DNA from 3 places in the Devosia sp. 2618 genome. Region 1 is predicted to be linked to each of the others. Evidence: riboswitches for the same ligand, from Rfam matches in the RefSeq annotation. Region 1 holds a riboswitch; each other region holds the start of a gene.
The links. Region 1 has a riboswitch for cobalamin ahead of ABIE28_RS05840 ((2Fe-2S) ferredoxin domain-containing protein). Riboswitches for the same ligand answer to the same signal wherever they lie in the genome.
Positions count from the first base shown of each region.

Region 2: linked by a shared signal. The riboswitch ahead of ABIE28_RS13015 (CbtB domain-containing protein) and the one ahead of ABIE28_RS05840 ((2Fe-2S) ferredoxin domain-containing protein) in region 1 are both predicted to bind cobalamin.
Region 3: linked by a shared signal. The riboswitch ahead of metE (5-methyltetrahydropteroyltriglutamate--homocysteine S-methyltransferase) and the one ahead of ABIE28_RS05840 ((2Fe-2S) ferredoxin domain-containing protein) in region 1 are both predicted to bind cobalamin.

Region 1 is NZ_JBEPOO010000001.1:1,164,049-1,168,296, reverse strand. Features, by position in the region: tRNA gene ABIE28_RS05855 (tRNA-Gly) at 1-35, opposite strand, end outside; tRNA gene ABIE28_RS05850 (tRNA-Tyr) at 301-385, shown strand; gene ABIE28_RS05845 (DUF1349 domain-containing protein) at 578-1,144, shown strand; cobalamin riboswitch at 1,268-1,475, shown strand; gene ABIE28_RS05840 ((2Fe-2S) ferredoxin domain-containing protein) at 1,674-2,462, shown strand; gene ABIE28_RS05835 (ABC transporter substrate-binding protein) at 2,459-3,997, shown strand; gene ABIE28_RS05830 (ABC transporter permease) at 4,009-4,248, shown strand, end outside.
Region 2 is NZ_JBEPOO010000001.1:2,589,724-2,593,971, forward strand. Features, by position in the region: gene cobW (cobalamin biosynthesis protein CobW) at 1-1,015, opposite strand, end outside; gene ABIE28_RS13010 (CbtA family protein) at 1,012-1,755, opposite strand; gene ABIE28_RS13015 (CbtB domain-containing protein) at 1,858-2,043, opposite strand; cobalamin riboswitch at 2,080-2,326, opposite strand; gene ABIE28_RS13020 (hypothetical protein) at 2,362-3,057, opposite strand; gene ABIE28_RS13025 (DUF2164 domain-containing protein) at 3,204-3,458, shown strand; gene ABIE28_RS13030 (DMT family protein) at 3,585-3,941, shown strand; gene aztD (zinc metallochaperone AztD) at 4,116-4,248, opposite strand, start outside.
Region 3 is NZ_JBEPOO010000001.1:2,462,699-2,466,946, forward strand. Features, by position in the region: gene ABIE28_RS12390 (ribonucleoside-diphosphate reductase subunit alpha) at 1-1,841, opposite strand, end outside; cobalamin riboswitch at 1,954-2,108, opposite strand; cobalamin riboswitch at 2,223-2,410, shown strand; gene metE (5-methyltetrahydropteroyltriglutamate--homocysteine S-methyltransferase) at 2,603-4,248, shown strand, end outside.

The DNA.
Region 1 (4,248 bases):
GGAAGGCTGCTGCTCTACCACTGAGCTATACCCGCCCGGTCGATGACCGACGTGTTAGCCAATAGCGCGGCACAACCAACACTGGCAACCCCTTCCCGCCGTCATCAACGAGACTTTAGCGCGCATGACGCAGCCAAAAGCCCCTGCGGCGCGACGGCGGCAATTGGCCTTAACGTCATTGGCCAGCAGTTTTTTTGGGAGCATTGCCAAAGGGGTGTTGACACTCTGTCATCAGACCACCATAAACCGCCCGAACGAAACGCCTAGCGCTTCGTTTTCCTACCCAAGCGACGTTGTTGTGGAGGGGTGGGAGAGTGGTTAAATCCATCAGACTGTAAATCTGACCGCTTAGCGTACACTGGTTCGAATCCAGTCCCCTCCACCATCGCCCTTTCCGGACAGGCCCAGCGGCCAAAGCATCCGGGCCTCCCCCAAAGACATAGTTAGACAGGCTCATTCGTGGGCGCTTCCGCTACGTCCGTTTCTATGGTCCGATCGACGACGCAGGGCCTAGCGCAATCTAGCCAAACTGCCAACGTGACCATAGGGTAGTCTCCAGCACTGACGGAGAACCACTATGCGCTGGATCAACGAGCCGCTTCACTGGACCGAAAATGGTGAGGGGCTAGCTGTTCGGACCGCGCTGGAGACGGATTTCTGGAACAACACGTTCTACGATTTCCTGCACGACAACGGTCACTTCTACCACGATGAAGTGTCCGGCGATTTCACCATGTCAGTCACATTCAAGGCCGACTACACGGCACTCTATGATCAGGCCGGCCTGATGGTCCGCGTCGACGGCAAGAACTGGATCAAGGCCGGCATCGAATATACCGATGGTGAGCTCCATTTCAGCACCGTGGTAACGCGCGATGACCAATCCGATTGGTCGATGCTCTCCCTGCCCAACGCATTCCGCGACGGCCTGAACATCCGCGTCACGCGGCACGGCACAGCCCTGCGCGTCCAATTACAGGCCGAAACCGGCCAATGGCGCATGGCCCGCCTCGCATACCTGGCGATGCCCCAAGTCGTCCAAGCCGGCATGATGTGCTGCTCCCCAACCCGCGCTGGCCTAGACGTGCAGTTCAACAATTTCCGGATCGGCGAGCCAATCGAAAAGCGGCTGCATGACGACTAGGTTTTCTGCCACCAACTCCAGCTTAGCCACTGTCTTACCAGCAAACGCAGCAAGAGTGTTGGCGCAACGCGCCCCCGCGACACAACGCCGACACCTGCGCCTTGATCCCCATCCAGAATCACCCCAACTTGCGCGAGCTTTCGGTTCCGCCATGACGCGCGGATTAAAAGGGAACACGGTGCGGATTACCCATCAGGGGCCAAAACCGAGGCTGCCCTCGCAACTGTAAGCGGCAAGCGATTGCTATCGCCACTGGTCCTTTTAGGATTGGGAAGGCTGCAACCGCATCAGAGCCGTGAGCCAGGAGACCTGCCCAAGCACAATACCAAGCAGCCAGACGAGGTGTTCTGGCAGGGGACACGTCATGACTGCGGCCACGCCAGCATCCTATCTGCCATTTGCGCCTAACCTGTCCGTTCCGACAACGGGGTTATCGGCGCGCGCACACCCCGCCCGCCAAAGCCGATCCTAACCGGCTTGAGCGGAGTTTTGATTATGAACATTGGGCACCACCCAATGGCGTATCCACATGATCATGCGTCCTGCATTGGGGCGTGTCATGCAGCCTGACGCCATTCTCTTTGTCATCTCGCTGGCCAATCTGAGTGCTCGCCGTTTTGCGACGGTGGCGAACGGACTTGCCGCAGCCACCGCCCTGCCCAGCCGTCTCGTTCGCCTCGAAGGCACCGACCAGAACCTGCCGCAGGCCCTCGACGCCCTGCGCGATGAGGGGCATACGTCCATTCTCGTCCAGCCGATTGGCCTGCCTTTCCCCGAAAGCCTGATCGCCTGGCTCCCTGGCGCGCTCGCCACTTGGAGCCTTCTGCCCGGCAACGACGATGTCACCTTGTCCGTTGGCAGCGAAGCCAGCGATGACCCGGCACTGCTCAGTCATTTCGTGACGACGGCGCTTGAAAACGCCGACAACGCCACGCCCGTCGCCAAGGCAAAACCATCGCTGGGCAAACCTGGCTGGCAGAACCCACCCGATTTTCGACACCACCTGCTGGTCTGCACCGGCCCGCGCTGCCACTACCGCGACGCTGCCTCGCTCCTGCATGCCCTCAAGGACGAGACCAACAGACAGGGCATTGCCTCTCAATGCCTCACCGCCCGCACCGGCTGCCTGTTCCCCTGCAATCAAGGCCCGATGGTCGCCCTTTATCCCAAGGGCGAATGGTATCGCCTGGCCGACAAAACAGCCCTCGCCCGCTTCGTTTCGGAAGTTCTGGTCCAGGGCCAGACCGCCCACGACCTCCTCATTCATACGGCCAAGGCCGCACGCCAACCTGCCCTTTCCACCAAGGACAATTCATGATTTTCAAGCGTCTCACACTCGCCCTGCTGGCCAGCGCCTTAGCGGTCTCGGCTGCCACCGCGCAGTCTGATCCAGCGCCGTTACGCATCGTCACCTCGTTTGACATCGGCACGATGAACCCGGCCGTCGATGGCTTCTGGATGCAGGAATTTGGCGTTGCCGAACTGCTGATGAAGTTTTATCCCGACGGCACCAACCAGCCTTGGCTGCTGGAAAGCCTGGAAAACAAGGACGCGCTGACCTGGGTCGCTACCGTGCGCGATGGGATCACTTTCCAGAATGGCAAGGTGCTCGATGCCGACGCCGTTCTCGCCGTCATCAAGCGCCAGATGGCCGTATCGGACTCCGCCACAGGTGCCGTTCCCGAAGGCACAACCTTCGTCAAAACCGGTAACATGGAAATTACCATTTCGACGGTCGCGCCATGGCCGGAACTGCCCGGCATTCTGTCCAACGAAGCTATCTTCCTGATCTATGACGCCGAGGCCGCCGACGCCGTTGGCGACGACTGGACCAAGCTGACCAATGCCGGCATTTATACCGGCCCCTACACCGTCACCAGTCTGACCTCCGCCCGCCTCGATGCGGAGCGCAACGATAGCTACTGGAACGGCGAACCAGCCCTGCCCGGCCTCTCCGTCAGCTTCGTCACCGATCCGAACGCCCGCATTCTGGCCGTCCAGAACGATGAAGCCGATATCGCGCTCTATCCCCCTATCGCGGCGCGCCCCGTGGTTGATGCCACCCCCGGCATTCATTTCAATACCGGCACCACCGGAACCGGCGGCTTCCTAGGCTTCATGAACGTCAACCAGCCACCATTCGACGACGTTCGCGTGCGTCAGGCACTGATGCAGACCATCGACTATGACGAGATCGCCAATGTCGTGTTCGGCGGCGCCCTGGCTGAGGCCAAGGGCCTCTACAATGAAAGCTTCCCCTGGGCTCGCCAGACCTATGTCACCGATCCGACGGCTGCGGCCGCCCTGCTCGACGAAGCCGGTTGGCTCCTCGATGGCGACATGCGCCGCAAGGACGGCGAAGCGCTTGAGCTCAAGGTCGTCATATATCCGCAGCAACCAGACCTCGTGCCGCTTAGCGGCGCGTTGCAGGCCCAGGTTCGCAAGCTCGGTATTGGGGTCAAAATCCAGTCGGTCGATGACGTTTATGCAGCACTGGGCAAAGGCGGCGTCGATTGGGATCTTGGCATTTCCAGCGAAGGCACCGTCAGCTGGGGCGTCACCTCGCCATTCCTGACGCGCTATCTTGGCCCCGCCGGCAACCGCAACTTTGCCAGCTACGCCAACCCGGAAGTCCACGCCCTGATCGCTGAACTCAAGGTCACAGTCGACACCACTCGTCGCGACGAAATCCTTGGCCGCATCCAGGACATTCTGGTGAGCGAAGACCCCTATGTGTTTGCCTTCAACATCCACAAGGGCCGCGTCGTCGTGAACGAGACCTATGCCGGCTACGAACCCGGCTTCGCGCTCTACCACGTCTCGCCGACCACAGCCCCGTCGCCGGCGCAGTAATGAAAAACTCCGTGGCAGTCCTGATCCTCAAACGACTTGCACAGGCCGTCCTGACGGCGCTGGCTGCCACGGTTATCGTCTGGGCGCTCCTGCCGCTATCGCCGGGCGACCCGGTGATGCGGATACTTGAGGCGCGCTTCATTCACGAGCCCAATGACCTGCAGATTGCCAATCTGCGGGCCGAACTGGCGCTCGATGAGCCGCTGCCGCTGCAATACGTGCAGTGGCTCGGGCGCGTCGTGCAGGGCGAT
Region 2 (4,248 bases), 1.4 Mb from region 1:
CGGCGTGGTCGAGCGGGCTTTCGCCGATGACGACGAGGGCCGTTTCGCGCTTTTCGCCGTCTTTCCAGGGGCGGTCGAAATAGGCGGTGACGCGGGGGCCGACGGCCTGGATGGCGAGGCGGGCGGCGGCGCCGGGAACGGCGGCGAAGCCCTTGAGGCGCAGCACGTCATGATCGCGGATCGTCGCTTCGATGACTGCGAGCAGCTCGTCCTTGCTGCCGATGGATGGCAGGCGGACCGAGAAGCTGTCGAAATCGTCGTGCTCGTGGGTTTCGCCGCCATGTTCCAGCTCATGATGGCTGGGGCGGTTGGCGATGTCGTCTTCGGAGGACATGCCCATGCCGAGGAGCGCGGCGATATCGACGTGACCGTTACGGGCATGGATGACGCCGACCCCGGGGCGCAGTTCGGCGCGGATATTGGCTTCAACCTTGGCGAGCGTGGCCGCGTCGACCAGATCGGCCTTGTTGATGATGACCAGATCGGCGACCGAAAGCTGATCTTCGAACAGTTCACCCAGCGGGGTTTCGTGATCGAGCATTTCGTCCTGGCGGCGCTGCGCATCGACGGCGGCTTCGTCAGAGGCGAAACGGCCTTCGGCGAGGGCTGCGGCATCAGCCACCGTCACGATGCCGTCGATGGTGACCTGGGCCTTGATCTCTGGCCAGTTGAAGGCGCGGATCAGTGGCTGTGGCAAAGCAAGGCCCGAAGTTTCGATAACGATGTGATCGAACTTGTCCGGGCGGGCGAGCAGCGCCTGCATGGTGGGGATGAACTCATCGGCCACGGTGCAGCAAATGCAGCCATTGGACAGCTCGACCATATCCTCTTCGCGGCAGGTTTCGTCGCCGCAACCGGCGAGAATGTCCTTGTCGACGCCCAGATCACCAAACTCGTTGATGATCAGCGCGATGCGCTTGCCCTTGGGGGCGTGCGCCAGAAGATGGCGCACGAGGGTGGTTTTACCGGCGCCGAGAAAGCCGGTGATGACGGTGGTTGGGATCTTGGCGGTCATGCGGGCACTCCGGCCGTTGCGGTGACGCGATTGCGCGCGAACACGTCGTTCAGTTTGCCGAACAGAGTGCCGAGCACCAGCCAGAACACGGCGGACGTGCCCAGGGTGATGGCGGCAAATTCGGTGGCGAGATGGGCTGGCACGGCGCTTGGCTCATCGGGGCCGATCGGTGCGCCGATGATGTGGGGCGCAATGACCAGTGCTGCAGCAACCGCAAAGGCCCAGCCGGCGCGGGTTTTGGCGAGCAGCAGGATGGCGCCACCCGTGGCGAGCGCCGTACCGACCCACCAGAGCTGGCGCGGGAAGACTTCGGCGGCCGGCATGCCCGGCAATTCGGGCGCGAGGCCATAGGCCGGGGCCAGCGAGAAGGCGAGGAAGCCGGCAATGCCCCAGAGGTAGCCGTTGGCGAAGGTGATCGGAATATTAGCGAACATCGAGACGGCGCCGATGACCAGCGCGAAGCCGGCGGCGGCGAGGACGGTGGCGAGCGTGGTATAAGCGGTGCGCTCAAAGCCATCGGCGGGGGCCCATTCTTCGGGCTCTTCCTCAAGGGTGGCGATGGCGTCGTGGGTGTGGTCCTGCGCGACGGCTTCTTCGCCGTGGCTATGACCGCCGCCTTCACCTTCAAAGGTTTCGGCGTGGAGAATGAGGGGCGTGACGCGGAAATGCTGGATGACGGCGGTCAAAAGGCCAGCCGATAGCGCTGCGATAAGCGCAGCGGCAAACAGATTGCGGATCATGATGTTTCTCTCGATTTCCTGGTGGTCGCGCTTCCGATCCTCGGATCAAGTCCGAGGAGCAAACCGGTTCCCACTTTTGCTGGAAGCGCTCCGGACCCTGCCTTAGTGGCAGGGAAAGCCCATGGCATGACGGGTGTCGTGTGCGCCATTATGCAGGCGGAAATCGCCAGCAAAGCCAGTGCCGACCAGCAGGGTCAGACCGAGCAGCAGCGCCAGCGAACCGGCAACAACGCGTTGGGAAATCGAGAGTGACTGAGTGGCAGTCGTCGCTTTAGTCGTTGCATTCATAGCAGCACCCTCCGTGCGCGGAACAGATGGGCTTTACGCCCGGCGTTTGTATTGGCAGGTCTCCTGGCTTGCGGTGGAGACAGCGCCCTCGCCTTCCCAGCAGCCTTTCGGCCACCAGTGGCATAGTGAGAGCGCGCACCGCATACAGTTGCGGGGGCAGCCACGGAGTTGGTCCCTAATGGGTACGCCTCACCGTGTTCCCTTTCCTTCCCAACGAAAAATCGTCGGTCCGGGTATCCCCTTGCCGCTACGGACGCGGGGAACCAATACAGTTTGACATGTACGCCGCCCCTTGAGGGCGGTCAATCCGCCCTGCGGTTACTCGTCGCCTTCGGGGCCTTCATAGCTGATGCTGAGCACCTGGACCTGAACGGCCAGATCCTTGAGCAGCGGCTCGCTGGTGGGGATGGAGACTTCCCCGGATACAGGGTTCACATCGAGATCATCGGTGTCTTCATTGGTGGGGGCGAAGCGCAGCGAAATGTAGCAATTGCCCTCGACGTGGGCGAGCGTGCCGTCTTCGATACTGGCGTAGCCGCCATAATCCCACCAGAAGCCGCCAATGGTGAAGGGCGCCTGGTTGATGGCAACCACATCCTCGACGCTCATGCCGACGCGCACGCCCTGCGGTCCTTCCATGGACGGCGACAGATCAGCGTAGCTCAGGTCGGTCAGATTGGTTTCGTCCCACCAGCCAAATTCCATGGTCTTTTGCGGATCATTGGGGAAGACGGTAGTGGCGAGAATGGTGGTGCCCTCAGGGCCATCGACATTGCCGGTGACGACGTTTTCCTTGCCATAGGTCTTGATCAGCAGCGCTTCGGAACTATCGCGGCCAAACACGCCATCGCAGGCAAAGGTCGATGGGTCCTGGGCAAAGGCCGGGGATGCAAGGGCAGCACAGACGACAATGGCAGACATACGCAGCAACATGGCCGAACTCCTTGAGGCGGGCGCTACATCGCCGACGCCATCGACCTGGCGCCAATGGCCGACGGCGGCGAAATCTGCCATCAAATGGTCGTTGCCGCAATCGGGCTCGGTAGGAAGAACCGGTTTTGGTCAAGCGCCTCGTTGGTGGGCTGAAGCAGATTTGCGCGCGGCGGGTGGATGCGACTCGCACTAGGCAGAGAGCACGCTCAAGAGCAGAGGACCCCAGGATGAAACCCATCAAGTTTGACCGCGACGAGACCAAGGCCATTGTTGGAGAAATTCAGGACTATTTCCGCAACGAGCTGGATCAGGATATCGGCGTCATCCCGTCCGAAATGCTGATGCAGTTTTTCGCCGACAAGATGGGCGCCTATTATTACAACCGCGGCGTTTATGACGCGCAGGCGGCGCTCAAGGCCCGCATGGACAGCCTGCACGACGACCTGTTTGCGCTCGAGCAGCGCACCAAGCATTTGCGCTAGACAGCAAGTGGGGCGGCGACCGGGCCACTCTTATTGTCGAGAGTGATGCAGTTTCGCGCTTTTCCAAAAATGGCGTGGTGATATCTGTGAGGCGCCGGGTTCGTCCGGTGTCTTCAGGAGGAAGCCTTGGGCTTCAATTTCCCTACGCTGGCCCCAATCGGGCTGTTGGTTGCATCCAATATCTTCATGACCTTTGCCTGGTACGGGCACCTGAAATGGCCAACCTCGGCGCTGTGGGCCGCGGTGCTGATCAGCTGGGGCATCGCGTTTTTCGAGTATTGGCTGGCCGTGCCCGCCAACCGGATCGGCGAGGCGGTCTATTCGCCATCCGAACTCAAGACCATCCAGGAAGTCATTTCGCTTTCGGTATTTGCGGTGTTCACCGTGTTTTACTTCGGCGAGAAGCTGACACTGAACCACGGTGTGGGGTTCGGGCTGATCGGGCTTGGGGCGTTCTTTATATTTAAGGGGCCGTTGAAGTAGGCGGCTGGGGCGGGTCTTTGGAGGGGATACCCCCACCCGCCGTTCGGGCATAGCCCTCACGGCCTTCTCACCTAAAATCACGCCACTGGCGTGATTTTGCCTTCGGCCGGATCGAAGTCCCCCTTTTCAGGGGAAGGTTAGGTGGGGGTATTCTTGCTTTAGTGCACGTTACCCCTAGTGCACCGTCCCCGAGCCCCCGACCGCGACGATATTGTATGGCGCTCCATCGACCGGCAACTCGCCCGTCTTGGCGAATGTCGCGATGTCGATGAGGTGTACCTTGCCCGCATTGGGATCGGTCACGGCA
Region 3 (4,248 bases), 1.3 Mb from region 1:
GGCCCGATATGGGCGAGCAGGTTGATCGAGCCGAGATTGCACACGGCAACCTCGTCCTTGGACGTGTTGAGGGTGATTTCGGTGCAGAGATTGGACGAGTGCACGACGCCGACATGCTGCTGTGGCGAGCGGATATTGCAGGGGTCCTTGAAGGTCACCCAGGGGTGGCCGGTTTCAAAGATCATGGTCAGCATCTTGCGCCACAGATCGAGCGCCTTGACGGTGCGGAACACCTTGAGCTGGCCGGCAGCGGCCTTGGCCTCGTAGCCTTCGTAGGCCGCCTTGAACGCTGGACCATAAAGGTCGTGCAGGTCCGGCGCTTCGTCGGGGGAGAACAGGGTCCAGTCGGCACCCGCTTCGACGCGCTCCATGAACAGGTCCGGCACCCAGTTGGCGGTGTTCATGTCGTGGGTGCGGCGGCGGTCGTCACCGGTATTCTTGCGCAGGTCGAGGAATTCTTCGATGTCGACATGCCAGGTTTCGAGATAGGCGCAGACCGCGCCCTTGCGCTTGCCGCCCTGATTGACGGCGATGGCGGTGTCGTTGGCAACCTTGAGGAAGGGTACGACGCCCTGGCTCTCGCCGTTGGTGCCCTTGATGTGGGCGCCGAGGCCGCGCACGGGCGTCCAGTCATTGCCCAGACCGCCGGAATATTTTGCCAGCAGGGCGTTGTCCTTGACCGCCTTGAAGATGCCGTCGAGGTCGTCGGCCACCGTCGTCAGGAAGCAGGAGCTCAGCTGCGGGCGCAGCGTGCCCGAGTTGAACAGCGTTGGCGTCGAGGCCATGAAGTTGAAGCTCGACAGCAGGTTGTAGAACTCGATGGCGCGCGCTTCGCGGTCGATTTCTCGGATGGCGAGGCCCATGGCGACGCGCATGAAGAAGGCCTGCGGCAGCTCGAACACCGCCCGGTCGACATGCAGGAAATAGCGGTCATAGAGCGTCTGGAGGCCCAGATACTGGAACTGGGTGTCGCGCTCCGGCTTGATGGCGGCGGCGATGCGCGCCACGTCGAAGCGGGCCAGTTCGGGGTCGATCAGTTCGGCTGCAATGCCCTTGGCCAGGTATTGCGGGAAGTATTCGGCATAGCGGGTCGCCATGTCGGCCTGAGTTGCCAGTTCGGTGCGGCCCGAGACATAGCTCAGCGCTTCGCGGCGCAGCTTGTCCAGCAGCAGGCGCGCCGAAACGAACGCATAGCTTGGCTCGGTTTCGACCAGCGTGCGGGCGGCCAAGATCGGCGCCAGCGCCAGCTCGTCGAGCGAAATGCCGTCATAGAGATTGCGGCGGGTTTCTTCGAGGATGACTTCGGGCTGCGCGCCTTCAAGGCCGGCACAGGCTTCGGTGACGACGGTGGCCAGACGCGCTTCATCGAGCGGCACGCGGCTACCATTGTCGAGCGTCATGGTCAGGCTGGTGGCGCTGGTTTCGACGGGCTTGGTGGCAGCAGCGCGAGCGCGGGCATGTTCTTCGCGATAGAGCACATAGGAGCGCGCAACCTTCTGGTGCTCGCCGCGCATCAGCGCCAGCTCGACCTGGTCCTGCACGTCTTCGATGTGAAAAACGCGGCCATCCTTGGCGCGGCGGGTCAAAGCGGTCACGACTTCGGTGGTCAGCTGTTCGACGATCTCGTGCACGCGGCGCGATGCGGCGGCCTTGTTGCCTTCCACGGCCAGAAACGCCTTGGTCAGCGCCACGCCGATCTTGGAAGAGTCAAAGGGGACGCTGCGGCCATTGCGCTTGATCAGCGAGAAGCCGGGCTCGGCGGCGACACGGCGGTCGTCGGCGTCGTGATAGGCGGGTGCGACACCATCGTCGGCACGGCTTGCAATATCGAGTTCAGTCATTGGACCCCAGGACCCCGTAGGTGGATGGCGGGGTACAGAAGGGGCGCGCGCGAGGACGTGACCAAGCGGCCAAGCCTGTGCTTCGCGACCAAATGGGACACCCCGCCCGTGGACGAATAAACCTGTCGTGGCAGGTATCTGGCTGGCGTGCTGAAGCACGCTTTCACAGTTGCGGGGGCAGCGCTGGACTGGAGGATGAACCCCGCACCAGCTTCCCTATTATCACCCGTCCTTGCGACCCGGATGACCACGACACACTAGATGTAGTGGTCCTATTCTAGATTCGCGTCAATGCCTTGCTGAGCAATTTTCCAGTCCATGTGGACAGCGGGGATATAACGATATCTTTATATCCCAATTGACAGCCGTCGCTTTGCCGTGCATCTTCAGCCTGCCCATGGTCCTCGCAAGAGGATAACAGGGAATCCGGTGCGGCTCATGCCTAGTCCGGAGCTGCCCCCGCAACTGTAGGCGGTGACGGATATCCACATGCCACTGGTGCAAACCGGGAAGGCGGATGTTCGGCCAATCCCGCGAGCCAGGAGACCTACCTTGGGATTGAACACTCCAATCACGCCGGTCGGGTGGACTGGTCGAGGACATGCCATGACGATTTTCTTGCCGCCGATTGCAGCCACAAGCCCAAGGCGAATGCGTCACTTCTGACGCCTGTTCAGCCCGCTTTTCCGCTTTTTCCGCGACCCGGCCATGGCGACCGTTCCGGTCTGCCGGTGGGCGCACCATTTTGCATCGGCACCATCATGACCAGATCCGCCAATCTCGGCTTTCCGCGCATCGGCGCACATCGCGAACTCAAAAAGGCCCTCGAATCCTACTGGAAGGGCGAAACCGACGCCGTGGCGCTTGAGGCCACCGCCGCCCAGTTGCGCGCCCGCCACTGGCAGCTGCAGCATCAGGCCGGGATCGACATCATCCCTTCCAATGATTTCTCGTTCTACGACCACATGCTCGACATGACCGCAGCGCTCGGCGCCATCCCGCCGCGCTTTGCCGGTATAGACAATCCACTGGCGCTCTATTTCGCCATGGCGCGCGGTACCAAGGATGCGCCGGCGATGGAAATGACCAAGTGGTTCGACACCAACTACCACTACATCGTGCCCGAATTTCACGCCGGTCAGCGCTTTGTGCTGTCGACCCGCAAGGCGCTGGATCAGTACAGCGAAGCCAAGGCGCTCGGCATCGAGACCCGCCCGGTCATCGTCGGCCCCGTCACGTGGCTGAGCCTGGGCAAAACCAAGGATGAAGGGCTCGATCCGCTGTCCCTGCTCGACGCAGTCCTGCCCGCCTATGTCGACCTGCTCGCCGCACTCAAGGCCGAGGGCACCCAATGGGTGCAGATCGACGAGCCAATCCTAGTGCTCGATCTCAGCCCTGCCCAGCGCGACGCCCTGAGCCGTGCCTACGCGGCGCTCGCGCCCGTCGCGCCCAAGATTATGCTCGCGACTTACTTCGGCGCCCTGCTCGACAATACCGAGCTGGCCGCCACCCTGCCTGTCGCCGGCCTGCATATCGACCTCGTCCGCGCCCCCGAACAATTGCCTGTGGTGCTCAAGGCTCTACCTGCCGACAAGGTCCTGTCGGTTGGCGTGATCGATGGCCGCAATATCTGGCGCGCCGATCTCGATGCTGCCTTTGCCTTGGTATCGAAAGCCTGGGATGCGGTGGGGCCGGATCGGCTGGAAATTGCGCCATCCTGTTCGCTGCTGCACACCCCGGTCGATCTCGACGGCGAGACCGAACTGGATGCTGAGCTGCTGTCCTGGCTTGCCTTTGCCAAGCAGAAGCTGGCCGAAGTCTCAGCCCTCAGTCTTGCCATGCAAAAGGGCAAGGGCGCGGCCAAGGCGGCGTTCGATGCAAGCGCCGCCGCCATTGCCGCCCACCGCAATTCGCCCCGCATTCATCAGCCAGCGGTCAAGGCTCGCGCCGCCGAGGCCATCGATCTGGCGCGACAGTCTCCGTTCCCCAGCCGGCGCCAACAGCAGCGCTCGCGCTACAACCTGCCCGCCTTCCCGACCACGACCATCGGCTCCTTCCCCCAGACCGCCGAGGTGCGCGAACAGCGTTCGGCCTTCAAGAAGGGCCGGATCGACGAAGCGACCTATAACGCCTTCCTCGAAGCTGAGACCGAACGCGCCGTGCGCATTCAGGAACGGCTCGATATCGACGTGCTGGTGCATGGCGAGTTCGAGCGCAATGACATGGTGGAGTATTTCGGCGAACAGCTCGATGGCTTTGCCTTTACCAAAAATGGCTGGGTGCAGTCCTATGGCTCGCGCTGCGTCAAGCCACCGGTCATCTATGGTGATGTGAGCCGTCCTGCCCCGATGACCGTGCGCTGGTCGGCCTATGCCGCCTCGCTCACCGACCGACCAATGAAGGGCAT